Regions from separate parts of the Pantoea sp. X-Soil-YNGN-775 genome, predicted to be linked through region 2. Evidence: predicted binding sites of a transcription regulator. Region 2 holds the regulator's gene; each other region holds the start of a gene.
The links. The regulator PhoB, encoded in region 2, activates phosphate uptake and scavenging genes when phosphate is short. The targets are predictions, from matches to a motif close to CTGTCATAAAACTGNCNNAT.
Positions count from the first base shown of each region.

Region 1: the regulator PhoB is predicted to act here: its motif matches at 966-985, upstream of ugpB (sn-glycerol-3-phosphate ABC transporter substrate-binding protein UgpB).
Region 3: the regulator PhoB is predicted to act here: its motif matches at 935-954, upstream of AC6I8I_RS20940 (esterase-like activity of phytase family protein).

Region 1 is NZ_AP035945.1:3,944,902-3,947,172, forward strand. It holds gene ugpB (sn-glycerol-3-phosphate ABC transporter substrate-binding protein UgpB) at 1-872, opposite strand, end outside; gene livF (high-affinity branched-chain amino acid ABC transporter ATP-binding protein LivF) at 1,508-2,221, opposite strand; gene livG (high-affinity branched-chain amino acid ABC transporter ATP-binding protein LivG) at 2,223-2,271, opposite strand, start outside.
Region 2 is NZ_AP035945.1:939,135-941,405, forward strand. It holds gene sbcD (exonuclease subunit SbcD) at 1-728, opposite strand, end outside; gene phoB (phosphate response regulator transcription factor PhoB) at 924-1,613, shown strand; gene phoR (phosphate regulon sensor histidine kinase PhoR) at 1,628-2,271, shown strand, end outside.
Region 3 is NZ_AP035946.1:226,160-228,430, forward strand. It holds gene AC6I8I_RS20930 (NAD(P)H-dependent flavin oxidoreductase) at 1-82, shown strand, start outside; gene AC6I8I_RS20935 (GrpB family protein) at 297-815, opposite strand; gene AC6I8I_RS20940 (esterase-like activity of phytase family protein) at 998-2,271, shown strand, end outside.

The DNA of each region.
Region 1 (2,271 bases), 1.2 Mb from region 2:
ATCATGCCTACGCCGAAGTTAAATTTGGCGTAATGACGAATATCCGCCAGCGAGCCGGATGAGGCGGTGGTGATACCGCAATCGCCGTTATAGAACTTGGCGGTGGACTCATCTTTGCGGCCAAAGTAGGTGAAGTCGCCCTGTTTATTCATCTCTTCCAGCATCTGGATATGACGAACCTGCACCGGCTTATTGAACTCCAGGACCGCATCGTGTCCGTCAAAACCGTTGTTTTTGGTCGCTACCGGCAGCGCATGCCAGGCACTGAAGTTTTCGATCTGAATCCAGCCCTGCCAGCCGCTGGCGTAACCACAGCTCATGCCCGATTTACGCAGCGCCGCCGCATCTTTCGCCAGCTCCTGCCAGGTTTTAGGCGGCTGGTCCGGATTAAGACCCGCTTTTTTGAACGCGTCTTTGTTGTAGTAGAGCACCGGCGTCGAGCTGTTGAACGGCTGAGAGATCAGCTGACCGTTGCTGTCGCTGTAGTAGCCCGCCACCGTCGGCACAAACTGTTTTTCATCAAACGGAATACCGGCATCTTTAAACACCTGATGCACCGGCACAATCGCCTGCGACGCCATCATGGTGGCGGTACCGACTTCATACACCTGCAACACGGCGGGTGCTTTGCCGGTGCGCACGGCCGCGATACCTGCCGCCAGGCTCTGCTCGTAGTTACCTTTGTAGGTCGGAACAATTTTGTAATCGGGATGGGCCTGGTTAAAGCGTTGCGCCAGCGAGTCAACTTCTTTGCCTAACTCGCCTTCCATAGAGTGCCAGAACGGGATCTCAGTGGCGGCCAGCGCCTGGCCGCTGAGCGCTAGGCTAAGCAGTGCGCCGATCAGGCTACGACGATAGGTAACGACGGACATAGAATTTTCCTGTGCAGGTAAATACGCGTGAAATCACGCATTTGTGGTTCGCGAAGTAACATGACACGGGAAAATGAAGGATTAATAACGGGCAGATGACAGCCAGATGACAGGCTTAAGCGTGGAAAAGACGGAGCGGCTACCGGCCGGGCTGAGATTTTTGATAAGGTCTGGCCTGGTTGCGGTAAGACTGAGCCCTGCACAGAGAACACGGTCAGATCGGAAAGACGCTAAAGCCAATCCATGACACGCTCGGCCCGCGCGATTACGCACCCATTTTGATGGCCGTCGGCGGCACATAACGCACCCATTTCGAAGGCCGTCGGCGGCGCAGCGGGCATTTATATCGAAGGCCGTCGGCGGCACATCACGCACCCATTTCGAAGGCCGTCGGCGGCGCAGCGCGCATTTATATCGAAGGCCGTCGGCGGCGCAGGCAGGTTGCGGGCGGACAGCGCGCAGTAACCGGAGCGTACATTGAGTACGTGAGGATTACGAGCACTGCCCAACCACAACCTGACCAGTAAGCCAGGCCGATGTACCAAAGGGCGCAGTAACCGGAGCGTACATTCAGTACGTGAGGATTACGAGCACTGCCCAACCACAACCTGACCAGCAAGCCAGGCCGTGCCCCATCAGGCACCCAGGTATGCGCTTCGGACGGCTTCATTGGAAAGCAGCGCGGCCCCGCTATCCTCCAGCACTACGTGGCCGTTTTCCAGCACGTAGCCACGATCAGCCAGCTTCAGCGCCTGGTTGGCGTTCTGCTCCACCAGGAAGATGGTCATTCCTTCGCTGCGCAGCTGTTCGATGGTGTCGAAGATCTGCTGAATAATAATCGGTGCCAGACCCAGCGACGGTTCATCCAGCAACAGCAGGCGGGGCTGGCTCATCAGCGCACGGCCAATCGCCAGCATCTGCTGCTCACCGCCGGACATGGTGCCGGCACGCTGGATTTTGCGCTCCTCCAGCCGCGGGAACAGTTGATAAACGCGCTTAATCCGCTCCAGATATTGCGGGCGGCTGGCAAAAAAGCCGCCCATCGCCAGATTCTCTTCCACCGTCATACGCGAAAACACCCGCCGGCCTTCCGGCACGATGGCGATAGCTTCACGCATGATACGTGCCGTTTGCCAGTCGGTAATGGTTTTACCGTCAAAGGTGATGGTGCCGTGGCTGGCTCGCGGTTCGCCACACAGCGTACCCAGCAGCGTGGTTTTTCCGGCACCGTTGGCCCCAATCAGCGTGACGATCTCGCCCTGATTAATGTAAAGGCTGACGTTATGCAACGCCTGGATTTTGCCATAGTGAGCGCTCACGTTATCAATGGTTAACATCGCATTTGCCATCTTACGCCTCTCCTAAATAGGCACGGATCACGTCCGGATTATTGCGGATC
Region 2 (2,271 bases):
GCAATCGGCGAGCCGCTGTAACGGATGTGCTCGGTGCCCGCTACCCGCTGAGCGCGATGAATGTGGCCGAGCGCGATGTAATCGACCTCAGGAAAGGCGGCGGCCGGAAAGGCGTCCAGCGTGCCGATATAGATGTCACGTACCGAGTCGCTCTGGCTGACGCCGACGGTGGTGAGATGGCCGGTGGCCACGATTGGCAGAGCCGGGTCCAGCGCCCGCGCGGCAGCCACGCGCTGCTGATAATGATGAGCAATCGCCTCCAGCAGCGAGGTCTGCTTGTCGCGTCCGGACTGGCCGGCGCGGCTGCGCAGGATGTCGCGCGGCCGCAGATATGGAATGGCGCACAGCAGCACGCCCGGCGCGCCCTGACGGGTGGTGAGCAGCAGCACATCGCTGTTGGCCTCGGGCGTGGCGATCACCCGGGTATTCAGGCAGGCGAGCAGTTCGCATGACTCATTGAGCGTCGCCACCGAGTCGTGATTGCCCGCCAGCACAATCAGCTGACAGCCGCTGGGCTGCAGCGCCACCACAAAGCGGTTGAACATTTCGCGCGCGTAGCTGGGCGGGGTGCCGGTATCGAACAGATCGCCCGCCACGATTAACGCATCCACCTGATGCTGTTCGATCTGGATCAACAACCAGTCGAGAAACGCCTGATGTTCCGCTGCCCGACTCTTGTTGTAAAAGAACTGCCCCAGATGCCAGTCCGCAGTATGAATGATGCGCATAAAACTCCCTGCCGTTGTAATTCGCCCGGCGATTATACTGGCTCTGTGGCCAAAGCGAAAAATTGTCGCTGCGCGGTCATAATTGATTACCACTGGCCTGAATGAGCGGGTATGTTTTTCATAAAAGTGTCACAAATCTGACGCATAATGGCGCCGCGAATCTCAGTGACAGCCGTCATATCAGCAGGAGTAATAATGGCTAAGCGCATTTTGGTTGTGGAAGATGAAGCCCCAATCCGTGAAATGTTGTGCTTTGTTCTGGAGCAGAACGACTATCAGCCAATTGAGGCGGAAGATTATGACAGCGCAGTGGGTAAGCTGATTGAACCCTGGCCCGATCTGATTCTGCTGGACTGGATGTTACCCGGCGGCAGCGGCATTCAGTTTATTAAGCATCTGAAACGCGAAGCGATGACCCGCGATATTCCGGTGATGATGCTCACCGCCCGCGGTGAAGAAGAGGACCGGGTGCGCGGGCTGGAAGTCGGCGCTGACGATTACATCACCAAGCCGTTCTCGCCAAAAGAGCTGATGGCGCGCATCAAAGCCGTCATGCGCCGTATTTCACCGATGGCGGTGGAAGAGGTGATTGAGATGCAGGGACTGAGCCTGGATCCCTCCTCGCACCGGGTGATGTCGGAAACCACGCCGCTGGAAATGGGCCCTACCGAATATAAACTGCTGCACTTCTTTATGACCCACCCGGAGCGGGTTTATAGCCGCGAACAGCTGCTGAACCACGTCTGGGGCACCAACGTGTATGTCGAAGATCGCACCGTCGATGTTCACATTCGCCGTTTACGTAAAGCGCTGGAAGTCTCCGGCCACGATCGCATGGTACAAACCGTCCGTGGAACAGGGTATCGTTTCTCTGCCCGCTACTAAACGGAGTTTTCACCGTGCTGGAACGCCTCTCCTGGAAGAGATTACTGTCAGAACTGCTGCTGGCGTGTCTGCCTGCGCTGCTGCTTGGCCTGCTGTTCGGTTATCTGCCGTGGCTGCTGTTGCTGAGCGTGCTGGCGGTGCTGCTGTGGCATTTCCACAACCTGATGCGCCTGTCGCACTGGTTGTGGCTCGATCGTACCATGACGCCGCCAGCCGGGCGGGCCAGCTGGGAACCGCTGTTTTACGGGCTCTACCAGATGCAGTTACGCAACCGGCGGCGGCGGCGCGAACTCGGCAACCTGATTAAACGCTTTCGCAGCGGCGCCGAGTCGCTGCCGGATGCGGTGATCCTCACCACCGAAGAGGGCACCATTTTCTGGTGCAACGGGCTGGCACAACAGCATCTCGGGCTACGCTGGCCAGAAGATAATGGCCAGAACATCCTTAACCTGCTGCGCTATCCGGAATTCTCGCGCTATATCCGCCAGCGTGACTTCGACAAACCGCTGACGCTGGTGCTGAATAACCAGTACCACATGGAATTTCGCGTTATGCCCTACAGTGAAGGCCAGTGGCTGCTGGTGGCGCGTGACGTCACTCAGATGCATCAGCTGGAGGGGGCGCGGCGTAACTTCTTTGCCAACGTCAGCCATGAACT
Region 3 (2,271 bases), on a different replicon from region 2:
CGGGACCGGTATTTCCGTCATCAAATCCATTCGTCCGGCGGCAGATATTGTTTCTGAACTTATGCAGGACTTCAAAGAGTAACAGCGCACCGTTAACGCCATTACTCAACAGACTGACCGCGACGCCTGAAAGAGTCAGGGCAGGGTAAGGTGGCAGAGGGGAAAGCGGGTGATGACTGCAGCAAGCGAAGCGTGTCAGATACCACAGCCAGGACAAGACAAACGAGGCGTGAGCTGAACAATGCTGACCACAGTCACAGCCACAGCCATTCACCCTGAGACCCGGACGACTGGCTCTATATCTGACGCTGCGGATCAATCAGCGCCAGCTGCAGATGATGCTCTATAAAGTCTGCTTTGAATGCGCTATAGCGATGCGCATCGTTATTATACAGCGATGCTGCCGCGCGCTTTATCCCGGCATATTTTTCGGCGATATCGCTGTTTTTCCTCAGGTAATCACGGAAAGCAAGATGTCTTAATATCTGTGTATCGCCGACTGCAAACGCATGTAGCTGATGGCTGCGCCTGTCACCACCCTTAATGAAGTAGCGTCGCCCTGCAATTCCGTTCTCACCGCGCGCAACGTATCCGGCGCGGGCCATTGCAGAGCGGTATTTATCCAGTGGGTTGATATCGTACACTTCCAGCAGTATATCGATAACGGGTTTTGCTGCGAGGCCAGGCACCGCCGTACTGCCAATATGATGAATATCTTTAACTATCTTACCTAAAAATGTCTTTATTAAGGCACTTTCTGCCTTAAACATTTCCGGCCACTGTTTATCGTACGGCACCACAACAACTGACCGCATAGCTAGCTCCTCTTTGCCCGATGCTATTTACCCTGTCACAGAAATATACCTTCATCCCCGCACCATCCCGCTTCTTAACGAGGTGAAATCAAGCTGTTAGCCGCCTAAGTTTGCCGGGCATATCATTTAACTGTCATTTGTCTCCCTTAAGATGTCAGTTTTCCTTCATGGACGTTAACATTATGAAAATAAAAACCATTGCCTTGATTATCGGTTGTGCGCTCTCTTTATCAACGTTAGCGGCACAGCCTCAGGCTGAGCACTATATTGTCAGTTTTCCCGAAGGTACGCGCGTAAGCTACAGCGGCGCTTTCGCCAGCGCGTTTCCACAGGGTTTGCCGGTAGGGATCGGCTCCGGCTTGCTGTTTACCGGCAAGCAGGGCGACGCGCTCACCTTCGAAACCGTCACCGATCGCGGACCGAATGCCGACTCGCCTGATGTGGGTAAAAAGGAGGCGAAGATTTTCGTTACGCCAGACTTCGCCCCGCTGCTGATGAAGATTCGGGTGCAGAACGGCAAAGCGGAGGCCACGGATGCGCGGCCGCTGCATGACGAAAAGGGCAATGTGAACGGCTTACCGCTACAGGATGGCGTCATCGGCTCAACCAATGAAGTCGCGCTCAGCGATACCCTGAAAGTGCTGCATGGCGATAACCGGGGTCTGGATACGGAAGGCATTACGCCTGACGGCAAGGGCGGATACTGGCTGAGCGATGAGTATGGCCCGTTCCTGATTAACGTTGATCAGCGCGGTAAGATTCTGGCGATTCACGGGCCGCAGGCCGCGGAAGGAGAGAAATCGATCGCCGGTGGTCTGCCGAATATTCTTAAGTGGCGCCAGCCAAATCGTGGCTTTGAAGGCCTCACCCGCATGCCGGATGGCCGTATTATCGCCGCGGTGCAGAGCACGCTGGATATCGAGGGTAAAAGTAAAAAGCAGGCGCGCTTTACCCGCCTGGTCAGCTTTGATCCGGCGACCGGGAAAACCGCGATGTATGGTTACCCCATCGACAGCGAGGCTTACGCTAAAAACAGCGACGCGAAAATTGGCGATATCGTGGCGATCGACAATCAGCATATCCTGCTGATTGAACAGGGCAGCAGCAAAGACGACGCAATGCGTAACCTTATTTATAAGGTGGACCTGAGCCGGGCTACCGATCTTGCCGCATTCGATAAGCCTGACGACTACCCGGAGTTTGACGATGAGAAAACGCTGGCGCAGCGCGGCATTAAGCTCGCGGCTAAAACGCGGGTGGTCGATTTACGTCAGCTCGGCTGGCAGCAGGAGAAGGCCGAAGGGCTGGCGCTGATTGACAATAAAACCCTGGCGGTGGCTAATGACAATGACTTTGGCGTGAAAACGGTGATGAAAAAGCCGGTTGAAGGCAAGAAGCGCAAGGATTATCGGGTGAACGAGCAGGGGACGCTGACGGTCGATGATAAGCCGGTGGC